Planctellipticum variicoloris: one gene and its partner. The protein of the gene in region 2 interacts with the protein of the main gene of each other region in a pairwise test. Links are inferred from orthologs where the notes say so. Each region holds a gene or a part of one and is shown on either strand. Other genes may lie near its edges. The genes, in order: dnaE and dnaX.

Evidence for each region.
Region 1: the proteins of dnaX (region 2) and dnaE interact in binary tests that used the Escherichia coli proteins (3 or more experiments, as listed by UniProt). The link is inferred for Planctellipticum variicoloris from one-to-one orthologs.

The regions. Positions count from the first base shown.
Region 1 is NZ_CP130886.1:2,998,431-3,007,309, forward strand. The notes cover bases 2,259-6,315. They hold dnaE (DNA polymerase III subunit alpha), read right to left. Parts: upstream 6,008-6,315; coding sequence 2,459-6,007; downstream 2,259-2,458. Other genes in these bases: SH412_RS11655 (Uma2 family endonuclease), read left to right, coding at 6,259-6,315. Also shown: SH412_RS11640 (B12-binding domain-containing radical SAM protein), read left to right, coding at 1-1,154; SH412_RS11645 (hypothetical protein), read right to left, coding at 1,334-2,008; more of SH412_RS11655, read left to right, coding at 6,316-6,804; SH412_RS11660 (Uma2 family endonuclease), read left to right, coding at 6,935-7,483; SH412_RS11665 (ATP-binding protein), read right to left, coding at 7,657-8,879. UniProt on the Escherichia coli protein: DNA polymerase III is a complex, multichain enzyme responsible for most of the replicative synthesis in bacteria. This DNA polymerase also exhibits 3' to 5' exonuclease activity. The alpha chain is the DNA polymerase catalytic subunit.
Region 2 is NZ_CP130886.1:1,143,132-1,150,866, forward strand. The notes cover bases 1,487-4,399. They hold dnaX (DNA polymerase III subunit gamma/tau), read right to left. Parts: upstream 3,885-4,399; coding sequence 2,088-3,884; downstream 1,487-2,087. Other genes in these bases: recR (recombination mediator RecR), read right to left, coding at 1,487-1,682; SH412_RS04530 (YbaB/EbfC family nucleoid-associated protein), read right to left, coding at 1,719-2,081. Outside these bases: rpoN (RNA polymerase factor sigma-54), read right to left, coding at 1-976; more of recR, read right to left, coding at 1,059-1,486; SH412_RS04545 (ABC-F family ATP-binding cassette domain-containing protein), read left to right, coding at 4,429-6,213; SH412_RS04550 (hypothetical protein), read left to right, coding at 6,478-7,735. UniProt on the Escherichia coli protein: Part of the beta sliding clamp loading complex, which hydrolyzes ATP to load the beta clamp onto primed DNA to form the DNA replication pre-initiation complex.

The DNA of each region.
Region 1 (8,879 bases), 1.9 Mb from region 2 along the record:
CAGCCCCGGCCGTCACTGACGCATTGATTGCGGAGATCATCGCCACGCAGCCCGCACTGGTCGCCGTCTCGGCCCTCACCGCTTCCGTCCCGGAAGCGTACCGGCTGAGTGACCGGTTGCGGACCGGCGGCTGCCGCACGGTCCTCGGCGGACTCCACGCAACCGCCTGTCCGGACGAAGCCGGACGGCATTTCGACGCCGTCGTCGTGGGCGATGGCGAGCCGGTCTGGCCTGCGCTCCTGACCGACGCGGCACGCGACCGGCTCCGGCCACAGTACTACGCTTCCGACTGGAAATTCCCCGAAACCAGCCCGATCCCCCGCTGGTCGCTGATTCCCGGCGGCCGACTGGCCCGCTATACCCTGCAGACCCAGCGCGGCTGCCCGCTGGCCTGCTCCTTCTGCGCCGCCAGCCGGCTGCTCGGTCGCTACCGCGAGAAGCCGGTCGCGCAGGTCCGCCGGGAATTGACCGCGATCCGCGAACACACCGGTCCGCACCGGCCGCTGCTGGAACTGGCCGACGACAACACGTTCGCCGGGCCGACACCACGGTTCGATCTGCTGGAAACTCTCGCAGACTCCGGGCTGCCGTACTTCACCGAAAACGACTGGCGGCTCGGCGAACGGCCGGAGCTCCTCGCGCGGCTGGCCCGCTCGGGCTGCCGACAGGTGCTGATCGGCGTCGAATCGCTCGTTTTCCGCTATCCCGGCATGGGAGGCAAGCAAGCCGAGTTTGACCGCATCTGCCGGGCGATTGACGCCATCCAGCAGGCCGGGGTCAGCGTCAACGCCTGCTTCATCGTTGGAGCCGACGGCGAAACCCGCCAGTCGCTCGACCGGCTGGCCCAGTTCCTCGAAACCGCCGACTTCGCCGACGTCCAGGTAACGCTGCAGACGCCTTTCCCCGGCACGGCCCTCTATCGGCAACTGCAGCGTCAGGGACGCCTCCGGCGGGACCAGGGCTGGTCCGCGTACACGCTGTTCGACGTCACTTATCAACCCGACGCGATGACTGTCCCCGAGCTCGAAACGGGCTTCCTGGAGGTCCTGCAGCGAGTCTACGCGGACGGCCCCTCCCGCCAGCGACAGAGACTGCGCAACCAGATCTGGCGGATTGCCCGTCCGCGGAATCCACGCGAAGAAAGCTCCGTATGACGCTCCACACGCTGGTTCGATTTCTGCTGCTGCGGAAGGACGCGATTGAGACGGTCGCCCGCAGCCAAGGCGCTCTGCTGCTCGGCGTCCTGTTCGTCTTCGGAGCCGCTCTCGCGCGAGAATACGACCGCTCCGATCTCGCCGCCGAGCCGATCCACCTGTTCCTGCCGCTGCTGGCTTCACTGGCCAGTTCGTTCCTGCTGTGGGGTTTGCTCTGGAACATCAATTATTCCAAACGCCTGCCGTGGAACTGTCCCAGCTATGCAGACTTTCTCCGCTGTTTCTGGATGACCGCCCCGCTGGCGTGGATCTATGCCATTCCCGTGGAACGTTTCCTGGACGAAGGGAATGCGGTCGAAGCGAATTTCTGGATGCTGGGGATCGTGGCTCTCTGGCGCGTGGTCGTCATCATCCGCGTGATTCAGGTTCTGTGGAGCGTCCCCACCTGGATCGCCGCGGCCATCGTGCTGACCTACAGCGACGCGGTCATCATCGCCGCAAACCTTTTCTCCCCCTGGCCCATCTTTGACATCATGTCGGGAAACCGACTGTCCGCCGCCGAAAGTCGCCTGATTGGAGCCCGGCTGCTGATCGGCGCCGTCTCCTTCCTCGCCGCGCCGATTCTGCTCATCATGTTCACGACGGCCTGTGCCACAGCCTGGCCGGCGAATGAGCGACAGACGTCCCGCCCAGAGCGAGTCAAGCTGCCGCTGTGGGTCCTCTCGATCGTTTTGCTCATCATCGGCGGCTGGCTGCTGACGATCGGCCAGTCCGCCCAACAGCGTGCGACGGTCATGGCTCATGACATCCAGGCCGGCCGCTATCGGGAAGCCCTCGAATTTCAATCGAGCCACGTTTCCGGCGACTTCCCGCCCCATTGGAACCCGCCGCCGTACCCGGGCTACCGCAACGAAGACATCGTCCCGCTGGCGCGGCTTGTCGCAACGATCCCTGAATTGCAGGTTCCGGACTGGGTCCGCGATTTCTGGTCGCGCCGGCTGCTGCGAAACTTCAACGCGGCCTACCTGGCCGACAGCGTCTGGCAGAGGTTATCGGCGGAAGAACTCGATCGCATGCTGACTGTGCTGGAATCCATTCCGGCGCTCGAACAGGAATCGATCCTGCGTCCGCACTGGGAGCCGAACTGGACCGAAGGACCGAATGGCGGCAACTGGCCACTTCGGAAACGGTTTTCCGAATTCTTTCGCGCCCTGCATGCCCATCGACAGTCGAACGGCGACTCCGACTCGAGCCAACCCGCCGATGCCCTTCAGCCGGAGTCGTCGAAATCCGCCCCCCAACAACTACCGCCCCACGCTCCCCCCCGACCGACTCGCCGTGCGCGGTTCCGCCATGAACTTCAGGTTCCCGTCCCCCAGCGCATCGCTCAGCTCGGTCCGCAGCTCCCGCGTACAACTCACCTTCTGCTCCAGCGGCTTCTGCGCGATGAACCGGATCCGGGCCGAGGGCTGCGCGTCCTCGGCGGTATCCACGAAGAGCACCACCTCCGTCCGCCCGGGGTGCTTGTTCAGAATGTCCCGCACGCGGTTGACGACGCGCGTGTCGTGGACCCCCTTCTGAAACTTGATCGCCACCTGCCGCGTGAAGTCCCGCTCGACTTCTTCCAGCGTCCACATCGAATCGACGACGACGTTCGGCTCCCGGCTCCGCTTGTCGACTTTTCCCTTCAGGAACCGCACCGCGTCCTGTTCGACCTTTTCCCCCAGCCGGGCGAAGTCTTCCGGCCACATGATGCAGCGGACCACGCCGCTCGGATCTTCGAAGTCGAAGTTCACGTACTTGGAATGCCCGTTCCGGCTCGGCTTCTTCGTCGTCGCCTTCTTGATCGCGGAAATCATCCCCCCCAGCACGACTTCGGACCCGTCATCGAGTTCGACGAGCTCGCGCGCGGCGTGCGTCGCGTACGACCGGAGCTGGTCCGCCAGCTCGGTCAGCGGGTGACTGGTCAGGTAGAAGCCGAGCGTCTCCTTTTCGTACTGCAGCTTCTCGCGCTGCGACCACTCGGGGACGTCGGGCAGGGCGGTCATCACCGCCGCCGCGGCTTCCTCGGGGGTCGCTTCGTCGTCATCGCCGCCGAACAGGTTCTTCTGCCCCCGCGCCTTGTCCTTATGCCGCGACTGCGACGCCTGCACCGCCCGCTCGACGACCGTGATCAACTGCGACCGCCGGCCGCCGAGGCAGTCGAGCGCCCCCGCCTTCACCAGCAGTTCCAGCACAGACTTGTTGAGGGCTTTCGGGTCGATCCGTTCCGCCAGATCAAAGATGCTGGTGAACGGCCCGTTTGCGGTCCGCTCTTCGACGATGGCGTGCAATGCCGCCTCGCCCACGCCTTTCAGAGCGCCGAGACCGAACGTCAGCTTGTCCCCCAGCACACCGAACTCGACCTCGCTGTGGTTGATATCCGGCGGAAGGATTTCGATCTTCATCCGCCGGCAGTCATCGACGTGCTCGGAGATCCGGTCGGTGTCTTCCATTTCGCAGGAGAGCAGGGCGGCCATGAACTCGGCCGGATAGTGCGCCTTCAGATATGCCGTCTGATAGGCCACCGCCCCGTACGCCGTCGAGTGCGACTTGTTGAAGCCATACCCGGCGAACTTTTCGATCATGCCGAACAGCTCAATGGCGGTCTGCTCGGCCAGGCCGTTCGCGGCGGAGCCTTCCAGGAACTGCGCCCGGTACTTGGCGATCGTCTCCAGCTTCTTTTTGCTGATCGCCTTGATGCACTGATACGACTGCGACAGCTCGATCCCGCCGAGGCGGTTGAGAATCCGCATGACCTGTTCCTGGTAGACCATGACCCCGTAGGTCTCGTCCAGGATGCTGTCCATGATCGGGTGGACGCGGGGCAGCGGCTGCCGGCCGTGTTTGACGTCCACGTAGGTCATCACCATGCCGCCTTCGAGCGGACCGGGCCGGTAGAGGGCCGAGGTGGCGATGATGTCGAGGAAGCTGTCGGGCTTCATCTTCGTCAGCAGGTCGCGCATCCCGCCCGACTCAAGCTGGAAGATCCCCTTCGTTTCCCCTCGCTGCAGCAGGGCGAACGTCTCCTTGTCGTCGATCGGCAGCTTGACGGGGTCGATCTCCACGCCGCGGTGCTTCCGGACGTTGATCACCGCCTTGTCGAGGATCGTCAGGTTCCGCAGGCCCAGAAAGTCCATTTTCAGGAAGCCGGCTTTTTCGACCGTCGGCCCGTCCCACTGCGTCACGACGTCGGTCTTGCCCGAGATCGTCTGCAATGGCACGTAGTCGCCGATCGGCCGGTCGGCCACCACCACGCCGGCCGCGTGCGTTCCCGCACTGCGCGCCAGCCCTTCGAGCTGAATCGCCATGTCGAGCAGTTCGCGGATCTGCGGATCCCCCTCGTACTGCTCCTTCAGCTCGGCGCTCTTTTCGAGAGCCTCCTTCAGCTCGATATTCAGCTCTTCCGGGATCATTTTCGCGACGGCGTCGACGCGGGGGAGGGGGATCGACAGTGCGCGGCCGACGTCCCGAATCGCCGCCTTGGCCTTCAGCGTGCCGAACGTACCGATCTGCGAGACGTTCGCTTCGCCGTATTTCTGCTTGGTGTAGTCGATGACCGCCTGCCGGCGATCGCGGCAGAAGTCGATATCGATATCGGGGGGTTCCGTCCGGCTTTCGTCGAGAAATCGCTCGAACAGCAGGTCGTACTGCAGCGGGCAGACGTGGCTGAGCCCCAGCACGTAGGCCACCAGCGCCCCGCACGCCGAACCGCGCGCGCTGCAGGGAATGCCCTGATCCATCGCGAAGCGGACGAAGTCCCAGACGATCAAGAAGTAGCTGGGGTAACCCATTTTCTGGATGACGCCGAGTTCGCGGTCGAGCCGGGCGCGGTGTTCGTCAGTGATGTTTTCCTTGCCGTACCGCCACTCCATCCCCTTTTCGCAGAGGAGCCGCAGGTAATCGACGTCGCTCAGCTCGTCCGGGCACTGGAAGACCGGGTAGTACCGTTCCTTGCCGAGCTTGATGTCGACCCGGTCGGCGATCTCCTGCGACCGGGCGACCGCGTCTTCGAAGCCCGGAAACGCCGCGTACATTTCGTCGGGGGTGCGGACGAAGAGCTGATCGCTGTCCATCCGCATGCGGTTCAGGTCGCTCCGTTCGGACTTGGTGTTCACGCACAGCAGCACGTCCTGCACCGCCGCGTCTTCCCGGTTCAGGTAGTGGGCGTCGTTGGTCGCGACCAGCGGGAGTCCCATCCGGTTGGCCAGGTCGACCGTCCGGTCCATGCACTCCTTCTGAATCTGAAAGCCGGCGTTCTGGATCTCCATGTAAAAGCGGTCGCCGAAGACGTCGACGTACCACTTCGTCAGCTTCTCGGCGGCCTCCCAGTCGTCGGCGAGCAGGTAGTGCGACAGCTCGCCCGCCGCGCAGCCCGACAGGCAGATGATCCCCTCGCTGTGACCGGCGAGCAGCTCCTTGTCGATGCGGGGCTTGTAGTAGAAGCCTTCGAGGAAGGACTTGGACGACATCGTGATCAGGTTGCGGAACCCGGTCAGATTCATCGCCAGCAGCGTCAGGTGATAGCTGGCCTCCTTGACCTTGCTGGCCCCCTTTTTGTCGAACCGGGAACCGGGCGCGATGTAGGCCTCCAGCCCGATGATCGGGTTCAGCCCGCTCCCCTTGCAGGCGTTGTAGAACTCCAGCGAGCCGTACAGGTTGCCGTGGTCGGTGATCGCCACGGAGTTCATCCCCGACCCTTTGACCTTCTTGACGAGGTCTTCGCGATCGCTGTCTGAGATGCGCGTCGCCCCGTCGAGCAGGCTGAAGTGCGTATGGCAGTGGAGGTGGGCGAAGGGACGCGCGTCCGTCATGATATCACTTCCGTGTGTCGGCAGAAGGGGGCAGTTGATGACCCGATTCTACCGTCCCGCGGCGTGACCTCAACCGCGGGGAAAAAACGAATTGTTTCCCGCGAATTCTCCCTTGCAAATCGGGTGACCGGGGCAGGAGCATCCTCGCGATGCCCCGGTCTTATCGCGCGTGAGTCGCCTGAACCGGGATTCCACTCTGTTCAGGTCGTGGTATGGTGTGTCGACAGGCTGCTTTTCTCCCGGAGGACGCGATGTCCACCTCGACGCTGATGACCGCCGAGCAACTGTTCGAACTCTCGCCCCGCCTTCCACGGGCCGAGCTGATCGAGGGGGAACTGCGAGAAATGACTCCCAGCGGAGCAGAACACGGACTGGTGAGCCTGGAATTGATGGCGGAATTGCGAGATTTCCTGAAGCGGAATCCCGCCGGCCGTGCCTTTGCCGAAGTCGGATTTGTGATCCGCCGCGAGCCCGACACGGTGCTGGTTCCGGACGGTGCGTTCATTTCGAGCGAGAGTCTGGCGCAGACCGGCGTTCCCAGCTCGTTCTACAACGGCGCCCCCGATCTGGTGCTGGAAGTGATCTCTCCCACGGATCGCCCGAAACAGTACGAGGAGAAGGCCCGGATCTGGCTCGCTGCTGGAGCACGTCTGGTCTGGCTGATTCATCCGAGAAAACGTACGGCAGTGATCTATCGACCGGGTCTCGATTCCGTCACGATTTCCGCCAACGACGATCTGACTGGCGAAGACGTCGTGCCGGGGTTTCGGTGTCGGTTGGGGGATGTGCTTTCGTAATGTGAACTGCCGACGGAGTTCAGTCGATGTGCTTCGAGACTGCGTCTGCAGTTCGGTGATTCACTTTATTCGCAGCGTTTGCCTCGTGTTATGCTGGCAGGGTAAGCCGCAATTTCCCCCGGAGGACGAGATGTCCACCTCGACGCTGATGACCGCCGAGCAACTGTTCGAACTCTCGCCAGACCTGATGCGGGCAGACCTGATTGAGGGCAAACTTCACGAGTATCCGTATTACGGCTGTCGAGACGGACTCCTCGCCGGCGAAATCGCTTTTCGTCTGGCGGAATTCGCCGATGCAAACAACCTGGGGAGAGTCGGCGGCAGTGGCGGTGGATTCATCCTCCAGCGAAACCCCGATACCGTTCTGACTCCAGCGGCAGTGTTTCTCTCGACGGAACTGCTCGCCCGAACCGGCATCCCGACATTTTTCTTTCCGGGTCCGCCGGATCTCGTCGTCGAGATCGTCGCTCCAGACGACGGTTCAAAGGATTTCCAGCGAAACATCAAACTGTGGCTGGCGGCCGGAACGAAATTGGTCTGGCTGGTCGACGGTACCCAGCGAAGGGCAATCATCTATCGCACCGGCCGATCGCCAATTACGCTTTCGGAGGAAGAGTATCTCGCTGGAGAAGACGTTGTACCGGGTTTCCGCTGCCGGCTCGCGGATGTGTTTGAGTGACACGATCCAAGCGGCATATCCATCGCTGCAGTTAACGCGACGATGCCAAACGCTGCTCACCCGCTCGCTCTTAGACGCGATCCTGCGGCGCTGCGCAATCAGCGTCAGCGGCGTTGCAAACAGGCCCTCGCTGTTCACTCCAGTGACAGAACATCCAACGAAGAGACTTCACGTCACTTTGAATCCAGGCCGCTGCAATCACCGTCCAGCACCGAGGAAGTCGCGTTGATAGGCTCAGCCACACGGGCGAAGTAGGGAGACGGAGTTGCATCCTCCCCAAATAGCTCCCTCTGGGGATCAACGCGGAGCACTTCATCGACTTCGGGATCGGATGTGATAGTCGCCTGTGACGTCTGAAGGCGCAGTTGGAGATTGAAGGTTCGTTGGTGCGCCTTCCGCAAGACAGTCTGATAAACCATCGGAATAATATGAGTGTTCTCACCGTACTCAGCAGATTCCAAGCCATCTTCGAGCGTCGCACCGAGAACGTAGGCGACAATTTCTGTTGAATGCTGGACTCGTCCGGCCTTGCGAATCTCCTTTGCGTAATTGCGAGCCTGATCGGCCTCGTTCTGTGAAACGCAAAACCCACCCTTCTTCAATTCGAGAATTGCGACTTTTCGAATTCCAGCGACCTCGCCGGCAGAATCGTAGGCGTCGGCACAGTAGGCGCCTATAGAAATCTCGGGCAGTACGACAAAATCGGGCCTTCGTTTAGGTGGCTTGTAGTTGGCTCCACCCAAAAACCTGCCGATCACCTCGGCAAGTCCACGATTGGATCGGAAGTCCACGGCTTCGTACTCAGGCCCAAAGATCCACAAGCCGCGTTCGAACAGCGGCTGAAGATCATGAAGTTCGTCCGCATGCGGATTCTCGACGAGGCGATCCATTCGTTCGATGAGCTTCAGCCGCCGATCAAGTTCGTTCAGAACGATCTCCGCGTTGCTTGCCGTCCACTGCTGCATCAGTGAATTCCACGTATCAAGATCGTCCGACGAACAAGATGCGAGTTGCGTAAGCAGGTCGTATCCAGCCCGGCTTTGCTCGAGTTTCGCCAACACTTGCACAGTGCGGCTTAGGTCCCGATCAGAAATCGTTGGACACTTTTCCTGAACCTCATCAATGAACTGCCCAATCGTCCTTTTCGAAATCGAGGGCAGATCTCCCATCAAATTGCGGCTGTTCTCGATTGCATTCTTCTTCCGTTCCTTCCGTGTTGTCGACAACTGCGACTGAATCTCCTTAATGACGTAGCTGTGCACCGCGCCATGAACCGCATTGGTCTTCTGATTTGCGTGAAACCCCGACCAATCGGCTTTGATGTCGACACCCGGCGTTAAGAAATTGGCGGTAACGATGAAGCTGAACTTCTTCGCGTGCTCGGTACGACCGTCAA
Region 2 (7,735 bases):
GGATGAGCTGCTGATACTTTTTGCTGATCCGGAGGCGGGGCGTGTACTCGTCCTCCAGCCGGACCACGTAATGACCATGATCGTCCTGCTCGACGAACAGGTCGGGGGTGACGTTCTGGACCGGGCGGACTTCAAAGCCCGCGCCGGGATACGGATTGAGATTCAGCAGCTCCTGATGCGCCGCCTTGATCTCCTCGATCGAGTAGCCGGTCTTCTTCTCGATCAGCGGGAGCCGGTTCTGCGCCAGGTCTTCCAGGTGCGACGTGATCAGCGTCACCAGGCAGTCGCGGTGCGGCGTTTCGGGGGTGATCTGCAGCAGCAGGCACTCCCGCACGTCGCGCGCCCCGACTCCGGGCGGGTCGAGCTTCTGCACGTTGGCCAGAGCCTGTTGAGCATCGCGAAGGCTGATCGTGCGGCCGTAGACCTGCATCAGCTCGGGGAGGGCATTCTGCAGGCGGCCGTTGTGGTCGAGATTCTGAATGATGAACTCGCCGAACTCGCGGACTTCCACGGGGACGCTGAAGTAGCCGTACTGTTCGAGCAGGTAGTCGTGAAGCGACTGGGAGGGCTGAGTGATGTTGGCAATCACGTCGTGCTGGCGGTCGGAGCTCTCGTCGATCCGATTCGACGACGGCTTGCTGCCCGACGTGTAGTTGTCTTCCGGCCAGTCGGAAGACATCTCCATCAGGCGTTCGAAGTCGGCGGCGTTTTCGTGATCGGCATCGACGACCAGTTCGCGTTCCGCAATCGGCTTCTCGTCGGCCTCTTCGCGGGCGGCCTGCAGTTCCTCCTCGACCCCCGGAGCCTCCGAATCGCCGAGCGGATTCTCCAGGCAGACGTTCTCCGCCAGCTCCTGTTCGATGCGTTCCTGCAGCGCCATGATCGGCAACTGCAGAATCTCCATCGACTGGATCATCCGCGGCGCCAGCTTCATCTGCTGGCTCATCTTCATTTGCTGAGAGAAATTGAGCTGCATCGTTCGGTGTCACTCTCTCGTCAGCAATTGGCGGTCAGCGACAGTCGCCGACCGGCTCAAGAAACGCCAAAACACTCGTGGGCTAGAAGGCCTGACGGCCGCGGAGGGCGTCCGCCAGCATTTCGCGATTCGCAAATTCGAGGATGCTCCCCGAGGCGATGCCACGGGCCAGCCGGGTGATCTTGACCGGGCTGTCGGCCAGCAGGTTGGAGATATAGAGCGAGGTGCCGTCCCCTTCGAGGGTCGGGTTGGTCGCCATCACGATTTCGCGGATCTCGGCCGTCCGAATCCGATGCAGCAGAGCGTCGATCGTCAGGTCGTCGGGACCAACGCCGCTCAGCGGGGAAATCCGGCCCCCGAGGACGTGGTAGACGCCGTGAAAAATCCCGGCGGCTTCGAGCGCCAGCAGGTCGCGGGGTTGCTCGACCACGCAGACGACATGCTGATCGCGACGGGGATCGCGACAGATGTCGCAGATTTCGCCCTCGGTCCGGTTGAAGCAGATCTTGCAGGGATGTACCGATTGTTTGACCCGGCGGATCGAATCGGCCAGCGCCTGGGCGGCCGACGCGGGCAAATCCAGCACGTGGTTGGCCAGACGCTCCGCCGACTTCCGCCCGATTCCGGGCAGCGAAGCGAACTGCTCAATCAGATTTCCCACCGCTTCACCGTAGGGGTGCCGAGCGGTTTCATTCACACGGGCCATGCTGTCGTTCCTGGAGTTCCATTCCTGCGGAGCCGGCTATCGGGGAGCTCCGCCCAAGCCCAGGCCTGCGAGCATTTCCGAGATTCCCGGCAGTTTCAGCCCGCCAGTCGCCTGCTGCATCTCCTCGGCCGCAGCGGCTCGCGCCTGGCCGATTGCGTCATTCGCCGCCGCGACGACGAGCTGCTCGACCGTCCGCGGATTGCCGGCTGCGAGTAGCGCGGGATCGATCCGGCAGTTCAGCACTTCGTTCTGGCCATTGACCTCGATCTCGACCTGCCCGCCGGGCGCACGACCCGTGCAGCGTCGGCCGGCCAGACGTTCCTGGACCCCCTTCATGTGGGCCGACATCGACTGGGCCTGCTGGAGCAGGGCGGTCAGGTTTCCCAGTTGCTTGAACATGACTGTCTATTCCTCGGGCAGGTCTCCGCCAGCCGGGGCCTCGACCACCTCGGCCAGAACCTCCTGCCGGAGCCAGCGCTCGATCCCGAAGGTTTTCGCAACTTCCTGGACCAGCGGGTCTTCGGGTGACTCCACCACTTTGCGTCGACTGTTCGTCGGCTGAGCGGGCTGAGGTTTGGCTTCTGGAGCTTCGGTGACCACGGTACGGAACTGAATCCGTACGTCCTGGCCAGTCAGCTCTTTGACCAAACTCTCTAGCCGGGCTTGGACTTCCGGCCGCTCGCACGCCTTCCGTCCGATATCATAGCTCGCAGAAAATGAGAAATCCAGTCGATTTGGTCCGGAAATTGCAGTTGACACGACTTTCGCCAGGTGAGTCCCAGTCATGTCGGTCAAGCGGGACAACATGAGGCGGTGCAGTTCCGCCTCAAGTCCCGGCTGAAATGCGATCACCGGGGGGGGCGCCGCAGCCTCGATTGGAGCCGGATCTCGACTCCCAGTCACCGGCGAATCCGCACCTGAAGCCACCTCCGCCGGAGGGGGCGTCAGTCGCTCATTTTTTTTTTGCGCTGGCAGGCTTGGGGCCGGAACAGGGCTCGTCGAGGCCGCCAGCCGAGGTGGCGGAGCACTCGTCGGACGGGCGGTTCCGCTGGCGACAACGGCATTGCCCGCCTTGAGTTGCGACAGAAGGTCGTCGAGTCGCTCCATATCGGCCAGCAGCGACAGCCGGACGAGAGCCAGCTCGGCGAGCGCCCGACCGTATGTCACCCGCTGCATCCGGCCCTTGGTATCGGCGAAGATCTGCAACGCCGCTACCACGTTCTCCAGACCCCAGCGCCGGGACTGTTCCTGGAGCTTCGGCAGGCAATCCCGCCCCACGCTCAAAAGCTGAACGCCCTCGGCTCCACAGGCAGCGACCATCAGATCCCGGAAATAATTCAACAACTGGTCGGTGAAAGCCTCCAGTTGCACCCCATCATTCAACGCGACTTGAAATTGTGACAAGGCCGCATCGCGCCGCCGGTCGATCATCGCCTCGATCAGATCAATCAACCGCTGGTCGGGCGCCGTCCCCAGCAGGCGATGGACGTCGGCTGCAGTGATGTGCTGCGCGCCGAAGGCCAGGAGCTGGTCGAACAGGGACTGGCTGTCACGCATTGAACCGGCCGCCCGCCGGGCAACCAGCTCCAGGGCCTCCTGGTCGACCGTGAAGCCTTCTGCCTCAGCGAGCTGCGACAGGCGAATTTCAATGTTGTCGGTAGAAATCGTTCCGAAATCGAACCGCTGGCAGCGGGACAGAATCGTGTCGGGGACTTTATTCGGCTCGGTCGTGCAGAAGACGAATTTGACGAGCGGCGGCGGTTCTTCCAGCGTCTTCAGGAGGGCGTTGAACGCCTCCTTCGTCAGCATGTGAACTTCGTCGATAATGTAGACTTTGTACTTCGACCGCATCGAGCGGACGTTGACGTTCGCCCGCAGCGAGCGGATGTCGTCGATGCCGCGATTCGAGGCGCCGTCGATCTCGGACACGTCAACGTCGTTGCCCGCGGAAATGCCCCGGCAGATCTCGCACTCGTTGCAGGGGACGCCGTCTTTGGTGTTTGGACAGTTCAGGGCCTTTGCGAATATCCGGGCCATCGACGTCTTGCCGACGCCCCGCGCCCCGGTGAAGAGATAGGCGTGGGCGACTCGGTTTTCGAGGATGGCGTTGCGCAGCGTCTGAGCGATGCGCTCCTGGCCGACGACTTCCGAAAACGTCTGCGGGCGGAAGCGTCGAGCGAGTGCGGTGTATTGCGTATCCATGCCGGCAAAGTCCCGGGAAAAGCCGCCCCGGCGGATGGCCGAACAGGCAGACTGCGGAGAGCTTGCCGGGGCCGTCGCATGGTACCATTTCGCCCGCGCCGCGGCAGGGGACTCAGCCCGATTGGCGGTCCGTGCGGCTCGATTGCAAAAAAGGAACGGGGAGCCGCAAAGCTGCCTCCGTCCGCACCTGAGAACCAACTGCTTAGGGCTGCTTCAGTTACGACCTGACCCGGTTCACACGGCCTCACCGCGAAAAGAGGCAGCTTTCCGACTCCCCGCCTGCCGACGCAATGCGAAGGCCCGAAAGGCCACAGTCCCAGTATTTGTTTCCGCCGCCGGAAGTCAAGTTCGCACAGGGAATTCGGTCGACTTTGGCGGCGGCCTGGACGGAACGCGAGCAGGTCGGTTTGGACCGGTCAGGGTTCCGGTCGGACGGGATTTCGGTAAGATTCAGGCTCAGGCTGCCTTCGGGCATCGGGCTGCCGGTCCGGCAGTCATTAAGTCGACTTCGTTTTTTGTCCGTTTCAGCGAGGGTTTCCGCCGGATGGCCGTGTTGATGCAGATCAGGAACGCCCATAAGAATTATGGGTCGCAGGTGTTGCTGGACGGAGCGGAAGCTGCGCTGACGGAAGACGTCAAGGTGGGGTTTGTCGGCCGGAACGGAGCCGGGAAAAGTACCCTGCTGCGGATTCTGCTCGGCGAAGAGGAGCTGGATCAGGGCGAAGTCACGCGCTCGAACAACCTGCGGCTGGGGTATCTGCGGCAGCACGATCCCTTCAAACCTGGCGAAACCGCCCTCGAGTTTCTGATGCGCGACAGCGGCCAGCCTGACTGGAAGTGCGGTGAAGTCGCCGGTCAGTTCGAATTGAAGGGGGCCTATCTCGACGGGCCGATCGCCAAGCTCTCCGGCGGCTGGCAGACCCGCGTCAAGCTGGCGGCCCTGCTGCTGCACGAGCCCAACCTGCTCCTGCTGGACGAACCGACCAACTTCCTCGATCTGCGGACACAGATTCTGCTGGAGCACTTTCTGCGGAACTATCGCGAGGCCTGCCTGATTGTTTCGCACGACCGGTCCTTCCTGCAGGAAACGTGCACGCACACGCTCGACCTGACCCGCGGCAAGCTCACGATGTTTCCTGGAAAGATCGAAGCCTATCTCGAATATCAGCGGGACCAGAAGGAACATAAAGAACGGTCCAACGCCGCAGTCCTTGCCAAACGCAAACACCTCGAAGAATTCATCGCCAAGAACAAAGCCCGCGCCAGCACGGCGACGCAGGCCCGTTCCAAGAGCAAGCAGCTCGAACGTCTGGAAACGATCGAGATCGAAGCCGATGAGCCGACGGCGTGTATCCGTGCGCCGCAGGTCGATCCCCGCCAGGGACCGGCGGTCCGCTGCCGCGACGTGGCGATTGGCTACGCCGAGCGGAAAATTGCTGACGACATCACGCTGGAAATCGATCACGGCACGCGGGCGGCGATCGTGGGAGACAACGGCCAGGGGAAAACCACGTTCCTGCGGACGCTCGTCGACTCCCTGAAGCCGCTGGCGGGCGACGTTCGCTGGGGTCACGGCTGCCAGATCGGTGTCTACGCCCAGCACGTCTACACCAGCCTGCCCGAGAAGCAGACTGTTCTCGATTACCTCTATGCCCAGGCGGCGCCGGGAACCCGCGACCAGCAGATTCTGGATCTGGCGGGCGCCATGCTGTTCCGCGGCGAAGCGGTGCAGAAGAAAGTCTCGGTCCTCTCCGGCGGCGAGCGCGCCCGGCTCTGCATGGCCGGTCTGCTCCTCAGTCAGTGCAACGTTCTGATCCTCGACGAACCGGGCAACCACCTCGACGTTGACACGATCGAAGCCCTCGCCGAGGCGTTGATCGCCTACAAGGGGACGGTGATCTTCACCAGCCACGACCGGCACTTCATGAAGCGGGTGGCCAACTGCATCATCGAAGTCCGCGACGGCCGGGTTACCCTCTACGGCGGTCAGTACGACGCGTATCTGTACTCGGTCAACAAGGAGATCGAAGAAGGCGAGCGCGAAGAAGCCGCCCGCCGGGCGAAGGTTCCCCCGGTTCCGGGCCGCGAATCGACGCCGGTCGCCAAAGGACCGAAGAAGAACGAACGCGAACTGCGGAAAGAGATGTCGACCGTCGAGAAAACAATCGCACGGCTCGACGACGAGAAGAAGAAGGTCCACGCGGCGCTGATGCAGGCGACAGACGCGATTGAAGCAATGAGGCTGCACGATGAGCAGGAGGCGATTGCCGCGCAGCTCGTCGACGCCGAAGAACGCTGGTGTGAACTGCAGGCGGAACTGGAAGAGTAAGAGTTCTCGGGGAGACGCAGAGGGAAGAGGAGTTCGCGGAGAAGAACCAGAATTTGACGCAACGACATAGCGCGTTGAATCGCGAAGGCAAAACGGCAGGTTCTGACGACGAACCGCAGTTGGCGCGTCATGAGGCCCGGTCAGGGGCGAATCCCTGTCGCCCAGCGGCGTAAATCCTGGGCGACTCGCTCTGTAGCCCGTTTCAGGACGGCGCGTTACAAATTCGGCCACACGTCGTTCCCGAATATTCCGTCAGGACGTCGCATGTCGACAGTACCGGCCGTCAAGCCACCGCGCCTTACTTCGCTGGACCAGTTCCGCGGCTACACCATGCTGGGAATGCTGCTGGTCAATTTCCTCGGCGGATACTCGATCTGTCCGCGAATTCTTAAACACTCCCACGACTACTGCAGCTACGCCGACACCATTATGCCGCAGTTTCTTTTTGCGGCCGGCTTTGCGCTCCGGCTGAGCCTCGGGCGTCGCCTGGAAGCGGGCGGGAAGATGCCCTGGGGGCGGGCGCTCCGCCGAATTCTGGGGCTGGCGCTGGTCGCCGTGATCTGGTATTCGTTCTGTGACCTGCGTGGAATGATTGACAAGTTCAACACTCAGGATCTCGCCAGCGTTCTCTACAGCCAGGCGAAACGGGGCTGGTTTCAGACGCTGATGCACATCGCCGTGACTTCGCTCTGGATCCTGCCGGTGATCTCCGCCTCGGTCCGGGTGCGGATTGCCTATGCTGTGGCATCCGGCGTGCTGCATATCGTGCTGTCCTGGTGGTTCAATTTTGTGTGGGTGAACTCTGCCCCGAATGGAATCGACGGCGGTCCGCTCGGATTTCTGACATGGACCGTTCCCGCCATCTGCGGCACGCTGGCCTGCGACGCCGCCCGCGCAAGGGGAACCGCTGCCGTGCGCAGCCTGGCCCTGTGCGGAATCGGAGTCATGGCGCTGGCGTGGGGCATGTCCTGCGGGACAGTCCTCTACAACGTGCCGTTGGCTCGTGCTCAATCGACGGTCCTGCCGGCAGTTCCGTCCGGCACGATCGACGATTCCGGCGATCGGGACAGCATCGACGCCTTTCGGACCACGCCGCCGATCGTCGCACCAGCACCCGGAGTCACCAAACTGGCGCCCGATCCGGTTCTGCCGTCTCTCGAACGCCTGCGGGCCTGGGACGGCGGTCTGGTGGAACCTCCCTTCGTCCCCCCGCCCGACGCGATGCGACGTCAGTGGAACTACTGGATGATGAGCCAGCGGAGCGGCAATCTCTCGTATCCGACGTTCGCGGCGGGTCTGTCGCTGCTGCTCTATGCCGGGTTTCTGGGGGCCTGCGATGGTTGGGGATGGACCTTGGGAATCTTCCGTACGCTGGGAACCAACTCGCTGGCCGCTTATCTCCTGCACGACATTGCCGGCTGGACTGTCGCCATCTGGTTCCCCGAGTCCTCTCCGTCGGTGCTCCTCACTCTGACCGGCTTTGCGTGCTTTACGGCGTCGGTCTACGCCGTCTGCCGGTTCC